Regions from separate parts of the Bacillus sp. WC2503 genome, predicted to be linked through region 2. Evidence: a T-box and tRNA genes for the amino acid it is inferred to sense, from the RefSeq annotation. Region 2 holds a T-box; the other holds one or more tRNA genes.
What was found. The T-box of region 2 lies ahead of alaS (alanine--tRNA ligase). A T-box ahead of a tRNA ligase gene usually reads a tRNA of that ligase, here a tRNA-Ala.

Region 1: it has a tRNA-Ala gene. The T-box ahead of alaS (alanine--tRNA ligase) is inferred to sense a tRNA for this amino acid. The anticodon was not compared.

What each region holds. Positions count from the first base shown of each region.
Region 1 covers NZ_JBQYMD010000001.1:4,790,164-4,797,022, forward strand. The annotation lists rRNA gene ACUN26_RS24775 (23S ribosomal RNA) at 1-360, shown strand, start outside; rRNA gene rrf (5S ribosomal RNA) at 452-567, shown strand; tRNA gene ACUN26_RS24785 (tRNA-Asn) at 577-651, shown strand; tRNA gene ACUN26_RS24790 (tRNA-Thr) at 656-728, shown strand; tRNA gene ACUN26_RS24795 (tRNA-Glu) at 751-825, shown strand; tRNA gene ACUN26_RS24800 (tRNA-Val) at 831-906, shown strand; tRNA gene ACUN26_RS24805 (tRNA-Tyr) at 923-1,006, shown strand; tRNA gene ACUN26_RS24810 (tRNA-Gln) at 1,072-1,146, shown strand; tRNA gene ACUN26_RS24815 (tRNA-Lys) at 1,152-1,227, shown strand; tRNA gene ACUN26_RS24820 (tRNA-Gly) at 1,233-1,304, shown strand; tRNA gene ACUN26_RS24825 (tRNA-Ala) at 1,315-1,387, shown strand; gene ACUN26_RS24830 (glycerate kinase) at 1,505-2,650, shown strand; gene rocF (arginase) at 2,860-3,753, shown strand; gene cdaA (diadenylate cyclase CdaA) at 4,002-4,823, shown strand; gene ACUN26_RS24845 (CdaR family protein) at 4,816-6,285, shown strand; gene glmM (phosphoglucosamine mutase) at 6,278-6,859, shown strand, end outside.
Region 2 covers NZ_JBQYMD010000001.1:3,611,975-3,618,833, reverse strand. The annotation lists gene ACUN26_RS18575 (AI-2E family transporter) at 1-328, shown strand, start outside; gene ACUN26_RS18570 (PH domain-containing protein) at 371-715, opposite strand; T-box leader at 953-1,171, shown strand; gene alaS (alanine--tRNA ligase) at 1,212-3,854, shown strand; gene ACUN26_RS18560 (IreB family regulatory phosphoprotein) at 3,931-4,197, shown strand; gene ruvX (Holliday junction resolvase RuvX) at 4,201-4,614, shown strand; gene ACUN26_RS18550 (DUF1292 domain-containing protein) at 4,627-4,905, shown strand; gene mltG (endolytic transglycosylase MltG) at 5,124-6,194, shown strand; gene ACUN26_RS18540 (O-methyltransferase) at 6,398-6,859, shown strand, end outside.

The DNA.
Region 1 (6,859 bases), 1.2 Mb from region 2:
CAAGGGTTGGGCTGTTCGCCCATTAAAGCGGTACGCGAGCTGGGTTCAGAACGTCGTGAGACAGTTCGGTCCCTATCCGTCGTGGGCGTAGGAAATTTGAGAGGAGCTGTCCTTAGTACGAGAGGACCGGGATGGACGCACCGCTGGTGTACCAGTTGTTCTGCCAAGGGCATAGCTGGGTAGCTATGTGCGGAAGGGATAAGTGCTGAAAGCATCTAAGCATGAAGCCCCCCTCAAGATGAGATTTCCCATAGCGTAAGCTAGTAAGATCCCTGAAAGATGATCAGGTTGATAGGTTCGAGGTGGAAGCATGGTGACATGTGGAGCTGACGAATACTAATAGATCGAGGACTTAACCATATAATATGTAGCAAATGTTATCTAGTTTTGAAGGAATATATATTTAAAATTCCTTTTGACATTCTGAAAAGAATGTGTATAATGATAAAAGTCTGGTAATGATGGCAGAGAGGTCACACCCGTTCCCATACCGAACACGGAAGTTAAGCTCTCTAGCGCCGATGGTAGTTGGGACCTTGTCCCTGTGAGAGTAGGACGTTGCCAGGCTTGTATTATTCCGCAGTAGCTCAGCGGTAGAGCTATCGGCTGTTAACCGATCGGTCGTAGGTTCGATTCCTACCTGCGGAGCCATTATGCTTCCATAGCTCAGCTGGTAGAGTACTTCCATGGTAAGGAAGAGGTCACCGGTTCAACCCCGGTTGGAAGCTTGGAAAAAGTTTTTAAATTTTTGGCCCGTTGGTCAAGTGGTTAAGACACCGCCCTTTCACGGCGGTAACACGGGTTCGAATCCCGTACGGGTCACCACTTTTGGAGGATTAGCTCAGCTGGGAGAGCACCTGCCTTACAAGCAGGGGGTCGGCGGTTCGATCCCGTCATCCTCCACCATATATGTTTAAATGTCGGAGGGGTAGCGAAGTGGCTAAACGCGGCGGACTGTAAATCCGCTCCTTCGGGTTCGGCAGTTCGAATCTGCCCCCCTCCACCATTTTCTTTAAAATAACCTGAGAGGGTTTATTTTTTTGAGAAGATAAGCATACTAGTAAATATTAATGGGCTATAGCCAAGCGGTAAGGCAACGGACTTTGACTCCGTCATGCGCTGGTTCGAATCCAGCTAGCCCAGCCATTTACGAGCCATTAGCTCAGTTGGTAGAGCATCTGACTTTTAATCAGAGGGTCGAAGGTTCGAATCCTTCATGGCTCACCATTTTCGCGGAAGTAGTTCAGTGGTAGAATACAACCTTGCCAAGGTTGGGGTCGCGGGTTCGAATCCCGTCTTCCGCTTTATTACTACGGGGCCTTAGCTCAGCTGGGAGAGCGCCTGCCTTGCACGCAGGAGGTCAGCGGTTCGATCCCGCTAGGCTCCATATAAATAGAGAAAGTGTACATCATATGATGTACGCTTTTTTTGTGTTTAAAAAGACAACTTTCATATTTGTCGTTTAAAATGAAGAAAACGTAAAAATAAAGGATGGGGGATAATTGTGAAAGTTGTCATTGCATCTGATTCATACAAAGAAAGTCTAAAGGCTATAGAAGTATGTGAAGCTATTGAAAGAGGTTTTGGAGCAATTTTTCCTAAAGCAGAGTATGTAAAAATACCAATTGGAGATGGTGGGGAAGGAACTGTTGATTCACTTGTTGATGCCACAGGAGGAAGCGTTGTATCACTTTATGTGACAGGACCGCTTAGAGAAGGCGTACAAGCTTTTTATGGCATTTCTACAGATAAAAAGACAGCGTTTATTGAAATGGCATCGGCATCTGGACTACAACACGTACCGGTTGAAAAGCGAAATCCATTCATTACAACGTCAAAAGGGACAGGAGAGCTTATATTACATGCGCTAGACCAAGGAGTTAAGCATATTATTTTGGGGCTTGGAGGAAGCGCTACAAATGATGGTGGAGCAGGTATGTTATCGGCTTTAGGAGTAAGGTTTATAGATGAAAAGGGTGAAGCAATAGATCCATCTGGAGGAACATTACATTCGATTGTCACGATTGATTTTTCACGAATGGATTCACGCCTAAAGGAGATAACGATAGAAGCGGCGTGTGATGTAAATAATCCATTAGTCGGAATGAGAGGGGCATCTTTCGTGTTTGGTGCTCAAAAGGGTGGGGATGTAGAGATGCTGAAAAGGCTAGATGAGAATTTAAAGCATTATGCGACTATTCTTAAACGATATGTATCTTTGGATGTATCTGAAATACCTGGTGCAGGAGCGGCAGGAGGTATGGGAGCAGCTGTTATTGCAGTGTTAAAGGGGAGCTTACGAAAGGGTATTGAAATTGTATTGGATCATACAAATTTTGATAAGCATATAGAAGATGCGGATTTAATTATAACTGGTGAAGGTAGAATAGATGAACAAACAGCATATGGAAAGGCTCCTGTTGGTGTCGCGGGGCGAGCGAAACGTCTTCATATTCCTGTGATTGCTATAGGAGGATCGGTATCTCCAAATTATCCAGTTGTTTACGAAAAGGGAATCGATGCAGTATTTAGTATTACGCCTTTTCCAATGGCACTAGACGAGGCATATAAGATGGCAAAAGAGAATATTGAAATGACAGCAAGAAATATTGCAGCAGTATGGAAAATTGCATCGAAAAAACACTTCTAAATGTAGAAGTGTTTTTTATTATTATCTAATAATAATGATAGCAGTTGTTTCATTAAGTTAACTTTATACATAAAATGGTCTTAAGATTTGGATTTCAACATAAATATAAGTGAATAAATTGTATATCCATACAGAAAAATGTCGAGTTGAGTCAGAGTATATAAAAGATTTAAAATATTTAGTGAAGGCATAAAAGGGGGATACTATCTATGAAAAAAGAAATCTCAGTTATTGGAGTTCCAATGGATTTAGGACAGATGCGTCGTGGAGTTGATATGGGCCCGAGCGCGATCCGTTATGCAGGGGTAATTGAAAGAATTGAAGAAATTGGATATAACATTAAAGATATGGGAGATATATGTATAGAGAGAGAAAAAGAAGTTGATGAAAATACAAAATTAAGAAACCTTACACAAGTTGCGACTGTATGTAATGAATTGGCAAGTAAGGTGGATCATATTATAGAAGAAGGTCGTTTTCCACTTGTATTAGGTGGTGACCATAGTATCGCAATTGGTACACTAGCTGGTGTGGCAAAACATTATAAAAATTTAGGTGTTATTTGGTATGATGCACATGGAGATTTAAATACGGAGGAAACTTCACCATCTGGTAATATTCATGGAATGTCACTTGCAGCAAGTTTAGGCTATGGACATCCCACGCTTGTAGACTTATACGGGGCATATCCAAAGGTGAAAAAAGAGAACGTTGTAATTATCGGTGCACGTGCATTGGATGAAGGAGAAAAAGACTTTATTCGCAATGAAGGTATTAAAGTATTCTCAATGCATGAAATTGATCGTATGGGTATGACGGCTGTTATGGAAGAAACAATTGCTTATTTATCTCATACTGATGGTGTACATCTATCATTAGATTTAGATGGTCTTGATCCTCATGATGCACCGGGAGTTGGAACGCCTGTAATTGGTGGTCTATCGTATCGTGAAAGTCATTTAGCGATGGAAATGTTAGCGGAAGCTGATATTGTTACATCTGCTGAGTTTGTTGAAGTAAATACGATTTTAGATGAGAGAAATAGAACGGCAACAACCGCGGTTGCTTTAATGGGTTCTTTATTCGGTGAAAAACTAAAATAAATGTAAGAAAAGCAACTGAGAAGTTGCTTTTTTTATTTGAAAATAGACGTATAATAATGATTTATATTATACTGTACGATAAGATTGTTTGACATCTTACCAATTTGATTTAAAGGGGGTTGTTTGTAATTGTCGTTTGTTTCATGTATGGTATAATTAACTAGTTGTTGGAAATACATACAGATAGAGCATAAAACAATATTTCAATATATGGATAGAATTGCTCGTAAGTAGGAGGAAGGGTTAGCATGCCTTTTGAAGATACGACCATTTTGAAATATCTTAGTACGGTATTAGATATTGCCGTTGTATGGTTTATTATATATAAGCTAATTCTTATAATCCGAGGGACAAAAGCTGTTCAACTTTTAAAGGGGATTACAGTTATTATTGTCGTTCGGATGATTAGTATTTTCCTTGAATTGCATACGCTTTATTGGCTAACGGAACAAGTATTAACGTGGGGATTTTTAGCCGTTATTATTATCTTCCAGCCAGAATTGCGAAGAGCACTTGAGCAGCTAGGACGCGGAAGTTTATTTTCGCGTGTTGGAACTCAGGAGGATGATGAACCTGAAATTGTTGCAACATCGATAGCAAAAGCAACGGAATATATGGGAAAACGTAGAATTGGTGCATTAATTACGTTGTCAAAAGAGACCGGAATGGGTGATTATGTGGAAACGGGTATTCCGTTAAATGCAAATGTATCATCGGAGTTACTCATTAATATTTTCATTCCAAATACGCCTCTTCACGACGGAGCCGTAATTATGCAAGGAAGTACAATTAAAGCAGCGGCTTGTTATCTTCCATTATCAGAAAGCCCCTTTATTTCTAAAGAGTTAGGAACAAGGCATCGTGCTGCAATGGGAGTTAGTGAAGTCACTGATAGTATTACAGTAGTTGTATCTGAAGAAACAGGCCAAATTTCTTTAACGAAAAATGGTAAGTTGCATCGTGATTTGAAGACAGAACAACTGAAGGATATGTTATTAGCAGAATTTAGTGGGAACGAAAAAACGACTTCTTCGTCTTTATGGAATTGGAGGAGAAAGCGTCATGGATAAGTTAATGGAGAATCATTGGTTTTTAAAAGGAATCTCATTACTATTGGCGTGTATGCTTTTTATGTCCGCAACTTTAACTGAAAAGAATACGACATCGGGTATATTACCTTTCGCAAATGATACGAAAGAAACATTAACTAATCATGCTATTAACCTTAAGTATGATGAAGATAAATATATTGTAAGTGGTATTCCGGCAGAGGGCGTTAAGGTGAAGTTAGAAGGCCCAAAAGCAGCAGTTGCTACAGCAAAAGCAAAAAAACAATTTGATATAACGGTTGATTTGCGAGATAGTCCAAAAGGGACTTATGAAGTTTCTTTGAAAACGAACGGGCTTCCAGATGATGTGAAGGGAACAGTTCAGCCATCAACAATTAAAGTTACTCTTCATGAAAAAGCGAGAAAATATGTTCATGTAGACTTAAAGTTATCAAATGAGGATCAGATGCCAGCGGGTGCTACTCTCGAAAAATCAAACATTAAACCTGATACTGTTGAGGTAGTTGGGACGAAAGAAGAAATCGAAAGTATTTCATCTGCTAAGGCGTATATTGATTTAAAAGGTGTTAATAAAACTGTTACAAAAACAGCTGAAGTTACATTATACAATAAAGAAGGAAAACGTTTAAATGTAAGAACAAGTCCATCTAAAATTAGTGTAACGTTGAATGTGGCGACGCAAGCTACGGCCAATAATACGGAAAAAACTGTTCCTGTAACGTATACGAAAAAGGGGAGTTTACCAGAAGGATTGGCCGTTACAAATATTAGCGTTGAACCGAGAGAAGTAACGATAGCGGGTCCAAAAGATATTTTGGATAATATACAATCGATAGAGGGGGTCGAAGTAGATCTTAGTCAATTGACTGAGTCTACAACATTCGATACCTCTGTTTTATTGCCAAAGGGTGTAACGAGTTCTAAACCAAATCAAGTGAGGGTTTCCGTAGGGGTACAAAAAGTAAAACAAACAAAAACTAGAACAATTGAAGGTGTCTCGATTCAAAAAAATGGAGTTTCTAAAGATGTCACTGCTCAGCTACTTTCGCCACAGGATGGAAAGATAAGCGTTGATATTTCAGGAGAAGCAAGTATAGTAGATAAAATAACAGCTGCTCAAATAACAGCGGTAATTAATTTGCAAAATGTATCGCCAGGGACGAAGGATGTTTCGATTCAAGTGAGCGGTCCTGGTAATATTTCAATAGAGCCAAAACAAAAAAGTGCTAAAGTTACTATTGTGAAGAAAGAAAAGCCAGATCAAGAAGTACAGGGTAATGGTGAACAACCAGATTCAAATAATAATCAAGATAATCAAACTGAAAAACCAAAAGATCCTGAAACTAATCCAGAAAAAGACCAGGACAAAGAAAAAGACAAAGATAAAGATAAAGAACTTAGTCAAGAACCAACGGTAGATAATCAAAAAGAGCAAGAAAAAGGAGCGAATCATAATGGGTAAATATTTTGGTACAGATGGAGTACGTGGAGTTGCGAATGAGGAATTAACACCTGAATTAGCTTTCAAAATTGGACGTTTTGGTGGTTATGTATTAACAAAAGATACAGATCGTCCAAAAGTAATTATCGGTCGTGATACACGTGTATCTGGTCATATGTTAGAAGGAGCTTTAGTAGCAGGTCTATTATCAACTGGAGCAGAAGTAATGCGCCTTGGTGTTATTTCTACACCGGGTGTTGCTTATTTAACAAAGGCGTTAGGCGCACAAGCGGGTGTGATGATTTCTGCATCTCATAATCCGGTACAAGATAACGGAATTAAATTCTTCGGTTCAGACGGTTTTAAATTAACAGATGAGCAAGAAGCAGAAATCGAAGCTTTATTAGACAAAGAAGTTGATGAATTGCCACGTCCAACAGGTACTAACCTTGGACAAGTGAGCGATTACTTTGAAGGTGGACAAAAATATTTACAATACATTAAACAAACTGTAGAAGAAGATTTCTCTGGTTTACATATCGCTTTAGATTGTGCACATGGTGCAACGTCTTCTTTAGCGCCGTACTTATTTGCG
Region 2 (6,859 bases):
TATTATTGGGGTAACGGATATAATCCCATACTTTGGTCCTATTTTAGGGGCGATTCCCACGTTGATGATTGCGGCAACGGTATCAACGAGTTTACTCATTAAGGCGGGGATTACAATTGCTATTTTGCAATTTTTGGAAAGTAACATTTTATCGCCTTACATCGTTGGTAAGTCGCTTCGTATGCACCCCGTTATTATTATGCTTGCCTTACTAGTTGGAGGAGAGATAGCCGGGATTGTAGGATTGCTAATATCGGTTCCGATTTTAGCAGTTATTCGTACAGTGATTGTTCATGTGAGGCCTCTTTGGAAAAGAGAAGATGTTTAAAATGAAGCCCTCTATTTAAAAAATAGAGGGCTAATCATATGATTATTTAGGGAGCTGATTTTTTATTTTTTGAACAAAAGAGCTCACATCAGTTGTTTGAATATGTTTTATTCTTTTCCATTCCGTATCATACATAAATACAATTTGATTGCTGAAAAGGTGCTTTTGTTCTTTTAGATTAGAAATTTTTGCGAAAGCGTACTCTTCAAATGTTGGATTCTTACTTACATCTGGTCCATAAAAGAATAGCCTTTTGTCCGTTAAAATCAATAGGCCTGGCCTTGCGACGGAACGATAAATAAATATGTCTAATGAACATGCTGCATAAAAAAGAATTTTTTCATCAGTTGTTAACATTTCTCTAGCTTGATTCAATAAAGTTGTCATTGTAATCGCTCCTTTATTGTTAATAATTTAATTATAACAAATAATGTAATATTTAGAAATTTGCATAAAGTATTTTTTGTGAGGAGATTCCTATTTAGTAATAAATGCATAATATATTGAAAGGCTGTTAAGAATGAATAGTAGAATAACTATGAGTAATAAACAATTGATACAATATAAATGATTATCTACATTGACAAACTTAAGAGAATTCTATTATATTTAGTCATATAATACATTAAATCAATGACGGAACAAGTACGTTACAGTCCATTTGTAGAGAGAAGCTTCCACTGGCTGAAAGGAGCTTTAAATGAAGGGTAACAGAAAGCTAATCCTGAGAGCAGCTAATCACTGCCGTCTTGCCACGTTACGGCACCATGAGGTGATGAATTGATTGTTATAATAATCAATTCATAATTAGGGTGGTATCGCGAGTTAACTCTCGTCCCTTTTATAGGGGCGGGAGTTTTTTATATTTAAGGAGGAAAATACAATGAAACAACTAACAGGCGCACAAATTCGTCAAATGTTTTTAGACTTTTTCCAAGAAAAAGGACATGCAGTAGAACCTAGTGCATCACTAGTCCCACATGAAGATCCATCTCTTCTATGGATTAACAGTGGTGTAGCAACATTAAAAAAATATTTTGATGGACGCGTAATCCCGCAAAATCCACGTATTACAAATGCTCAAAAATCAATTCGTACAAACGATATTGAAAACGTAGGGAAAACAGCTCGTCACCATACATTCTTTGAAATGTTAGGGAACTTCTCGATCGGTGATTACTTCAAAGAAGAAGCAATTACTTGGGCTTGGGAATTTTTAACGAGCGACAAGTGGATTGGATTCGATAAAGAATTACTATCAGTTACAATCCATCCGGAAGATGAAGAAGCATTTACAATTTGGAATGAGAAAATGGGTGTTCCAAAAGAGCGCATCATCCGCTTAGAAGAAAACTTCTGGGATATCGGTGAAGGACCAAGTGGACCGAATACAGAGATTTTCTATGATCGCGGGGAAGCTTACGGTAATGACTTTAGTGACCCAGAATTATATCCGGGCGGAGAAAACGAGCGTTACTTAGAAGTATGGAACCTTGTATTCTCTCAATTTAACCATAATCCAGACGGTTCATATACACCACTTCCTAAGAAGAACATTGATACAGGGATGGGTCTAGAGCGTATGACATCTATCGTTCAAGATGTACCTACGAACTTTGATACGGATCTATTCATGCCAATGATTGGTGCAACAGAATCAATTTCTGGTGAGAAGTATCGTAATGGAGACTTAGAAAAAGATATGGCGTTTAAAGTCATTGCTGACCATATTCGTACAGTAACATTCGCTGTTGGTGATGGTGCTCTTCCATCTAACGAAGGCCGTGGTTATGTATTACGTCGTTTATTACGCCGTGCTGTTCGTTATTCTAAGAAATTAAACATCAACCGTCCATTCATGTTTGAATTAGTACCGGTTGTTGGAGAAGTAATGAAAGACTTCTATCCAGAAGTACTGGAAAAGAAAGATTTCATCGCAAAAGTTGTGAAAAATGAAGAAGAACGCTTCCACGAAACACTTCATGATGGTGAAGCAATTTTAGCTGAAGTTATTGCAAAAGCGAAAGAAGAAAAAACAACTGTTATTTCTGGCGTAGATGCGTTCCGTTTATACGACACGTACGGTTTCCCAATTGAATTAACAGAAGAATATGCAGAAGAAGCTGGTATGACAGTTGACCATAAAGGTTTTGAAGCTGAAATGGAAAAACAACGTGAGCGTGCACGTGCTGCTCGTCAAGACGTTGATTCTATGCAAGTTCAAGGCGGTGTACTTGGTGAAGTTAAAGTAGCGAGCGAATTCGTTGGTTACGGTACAGTTGCAACAGAAAGTAACATTGTTGCACTTGTGAAAAACGGTGAGTATACAGATAGCTTACAAGCAGGTGAAGAAGGACAGTTAATGCTTGATGTAACACCATTCTATGCTGAGAGCGGCGGACAAATTGCAGACCGTGGTTACCTTCTTGCTGATGGCGTGAAAGTTGTTGTAAAAGATGTACAAAAAGCACCAAATGGTCAAAACTTACACAAAGTAGTTGTGGAAGAAGGTACATTAACGAAAGGTGCGGCTGTAAAAGCTGTTATCGATACGAAAAACCGTAGTAGCGTTGTGAAAAACCATACAGCAACTCACTTACTACACCAAGCGTTAAAAGATGTACTTGGAACGCATGTTAACCAAGCAGGTTCTCTTGTAACTTCTGAACGTTTACGCTTTGACTTCTCTCACTTCGGTCAAGTACAAGCTGACGAATTAGAAAAAATTGAGCGTATCGTAAACGAGAAAATTTGGGAAAGTATTAACGTTGAGATTTCTCAAAAATCAATCGAAGAAGCGAAAGAAATGGGTGCAATGGCATTATTCGGTGAAAAATACGGTGATGTTGTACGCGTTGTACAAGTAGGCGATTACAGCTTAGAGCTTTGCGGTGGTTGTCACGTTGATAACACAGCTTCTATCGGTATTTTCAAAATCGTTGCTGAGTCTGGTATCGGTGCAGGAACTCGTCGTATTGAGGCGGTAACTGGTAAGTCTGCATACGAATTAATGAACGATCAAGTAGGTTTATTAAAAGAAGCAGCAGGAAAAATGAAAACAAATCCGAAAGATATTTTAACGAGAGTTGATGGCTTATTTGCTGAAGTGAAACAACTTCAAAAAGAAAATGAATCTCTTGCTGCAAAATTAAGCAATATCGAAGCTGGAAACTTAACTGATTCAGTAATGACAGTTGATGGCGTAAACGTATTAGCAGCGAAAGTAAATGTTGCAGATATGAACAACTTACGTACGATGATGGATGACCTTAAAAATAAATTAGAGTCTGCAGTTGTTGTATTAGTGTCTGTAAATGACGATAAAGTAAACATTTTAGCTGGCGTAACGAAAGATTTAATTAGCCAAGGTTACCATGCTGGTAAACTTGTGAAAGAAGTAGCTTCTCGTTGTGGCGGTGGCGGTGGTGGCCGTCCTGATATGGCTCAAGCGGGCGGTAAAAACCCAGCACAAGTTGAAGAAGCTTTAGCATTTGTACAAGAGTACGTTAAATCTGTTTCAAAATAAAGAGATAGTAGTGTACAATGGTAGGGAGAGGAGAAGTTCTTCTCCCTATACTTACTATATAAGTGAGGTGCTTGAAATGGACGGTTTTGATAAAACAATGAAGTTTAGCATTCAAGATGAAAAACAGAGTGTCCATGTAAATGATGTACTTTTAACTGTGTATGATGCACTTCAAGAAAAAGGCTATAATCCGATTAACCAAATCGTCGGTTATTTATTAAGTGGAGATCCAGCATACATACCTCGCCATAAAGATGCACGAAGCATCGTTCGCAAACTTGAACGTGATGAGATAATTGAAGAGCTTGTGAAGTCTTACTTGAAACATCATCGTGAGGAGTAGTTTATGCGGATATTAGGTTTAGATGTGGGTACAAAAACAGTCGGAGTTGCAATGAGCGACGAAATGGGCTGGACAGCACAAGGATTGGAAACAATCAAGATTAACGAAGAACGAGGTCACTTTGGTTTTGACCGTATTTCTGAGTTAGTAAAGCAGTACAATGTGGACAAAATAGTAGTAGGTTTACCTAAAAATATGAATGGTACAATTGGCCCACGTGGTGAAGCGTGCCAGCAATTTGCAGAAAACCTACGAGAGCTGTTACAATTAGACGTTGTAATGTGGGACGAGCGTTTGTCGACGATGGCGGCGGAGCGTCTACTCATTTCAGCTGATGTAAGTCGTAAGAAGCGAAAGCAAGTAATCGATAAGATGGCTGCAGTCGTAATCTTACAAGGATTTTTAGATAGTAAATAAGAGGTGACCAAAATGGAAGAAAATCAAATTACAATTGTAGACGAAAAAGGTAACGAACATTTATGTGAGATTGTTTTCACTTTTGATGCTGAAAAATTTGGCAAAAAATCATATGTAGTCTTCTCTCCAATCGGTGAAGTAGACGAAGATGGAGACCAAATTTATGATGCAATGGCTTATGAGCAAAATGAAGAAGAGGGCGGAACTTTACTTCCAATCGAATCTGAAGAAGAGTGGGAAATGGTACAAGAAATGTTCAACACTCTAGCTGATGAGCAAGAAGCTGAATAATAAGTACTGAGAAGATGGACGATATATAGTCCATCTTTTTTTATATGTAAAATGAAAGATTTTTTGTCGAAACTGTGTAATCCTTTGTAGTATAATGAGACGGATTGTAGAAAAATAAAATATCTGTCAAAAAATGATAGGTAAGTTTATTGTGATTTTTCATCGTGTTGTATAGAAAGACGTACATATGGCCTACAATTGAATAAGGAGGAAGAGTTTTGATAGAGAATCAAGTGAAAAAGAAGCGTAGACGCATTTTTTTATTTTCGATTATTGCACTGCTTTTAGTTTGTGGTTCAGTCTATGCGTATATTTCATCGGCATTAGGACCAGTTGATAGCGGGAATAAAAAAGAGATTGAAGTAGAAATTCCGAAAGGATCATCTACTAGTAAAATTGGTGAAATTTTAGAAGAAAAGGGTGCTGTGAAAAACGGTACAGTTTTTAGCTTTTATACAAAGGCTAAATCAAAAAACTTACAAGCTGGTACATATTTATTAAATCCTTCAATGAGTGCCTCAGATGTCATTGAACAAATGTCATCTGGTAATGTACATCGTCCAGCTCTGTATAAAGTGACGATAAAAGAAGGAGCGCAAGTAACTGAAATTGCAGAAACGGTTGCGAGTGAATTAAAGTGGAATAAAGATGATGTTACGCGTCAATTGAACGATAAAGCATTTATTCAAAAAATGCAGCAAAAGTATCCAAAGTTATTAACGGATAAAATCTTTGATAGTAATATTAAATATCCATTAGAAGGGTATTTATATCCTGCGACGTATTCGTTCTATAAGAAAGATACAACGTTAGAAGAAATCGTAATTCCAATGCTTGAGAAAACAAATGCAATCATTGTTCAAAACGAGGCGAAAATGAAAGCGAAGAACTGGGATGTTCATCAGCTTTTAACATTGTCTTCACTGATTGAAGAAGAGGCGACTGGTTTTACAGATCGCCAAAAGATTTCTAGTGTTTTTTATAATCGCTTAGCAAAAGGTATGCCCCTTCAAACAGATCCAACGGTATTATACGCGCTTGGAAAGCATAAGCAACGTGTATTATACGAGGATTTAAAGGTGAATTCACCGTATAATACGTATGTTGTAAAAGGATTACCAGTTGGACCGATTGCGAACTCTGGTAAACATTCAGTGGAAGCTGCGTTAGAACCTGCGCAAACAGATTATTATTATTTCTTAGCTGCACCAAGTGGTGAAGTGTACTATGCGAAAACATTAGAAGAGCATAATGCATTAAAGCAAAAATATATTACGAAAAAACAGTGAAATGGGGAGGGATAGCGAAAAAGGTCGCACATCCCTCTTTTTTGTGGTAAAATATATCGGGTTAAAAACTGGCAGAAGAATCGTTTTTAATATCAAAACGGGACGTACAAGCTAAGGGTAAAGCTGGCTTGTATTTTTATTGCATTCTATGTGTGAAAAGACGTCATAGAGGCACTTCTCCATGTAAATAAGGAGGACCATTTATGGAGGATGCAGTTAACGAGTACCTATTATCATTTATTGATCCAAAAGATAAATTAATTCTTGAAATGGAAGAATATGCAACAGAAAATCATGTGCCGATTATGGATCGACTTGGAATGGAATTTATGCTGCAATTTTTACGTTTAATTGGACCGAAAAGCATTTTAGAGCTTGGTACAGCAATTGGCTATTCTAGTATTCGTATGATGCAAGCTATTCCAAATTCACGCATTGTGACAGTTGAGCGCAATCGTGAACGATATGAAAAAGCACTTGAATATATAGAACGTTCCCCAGTAAAAGAACGTATTTCAGTTATATACGGTGATGCGTTAGAGACGGGTGAACAAGTAAAAGAACACGGAACATTTGACGTTATTTTTATTGATGCAGCAAAAGGACAATATCGTCGCTTTTTTGACTTATATGAACCGTTATTAAACCCTGGTGGCGTAATTATT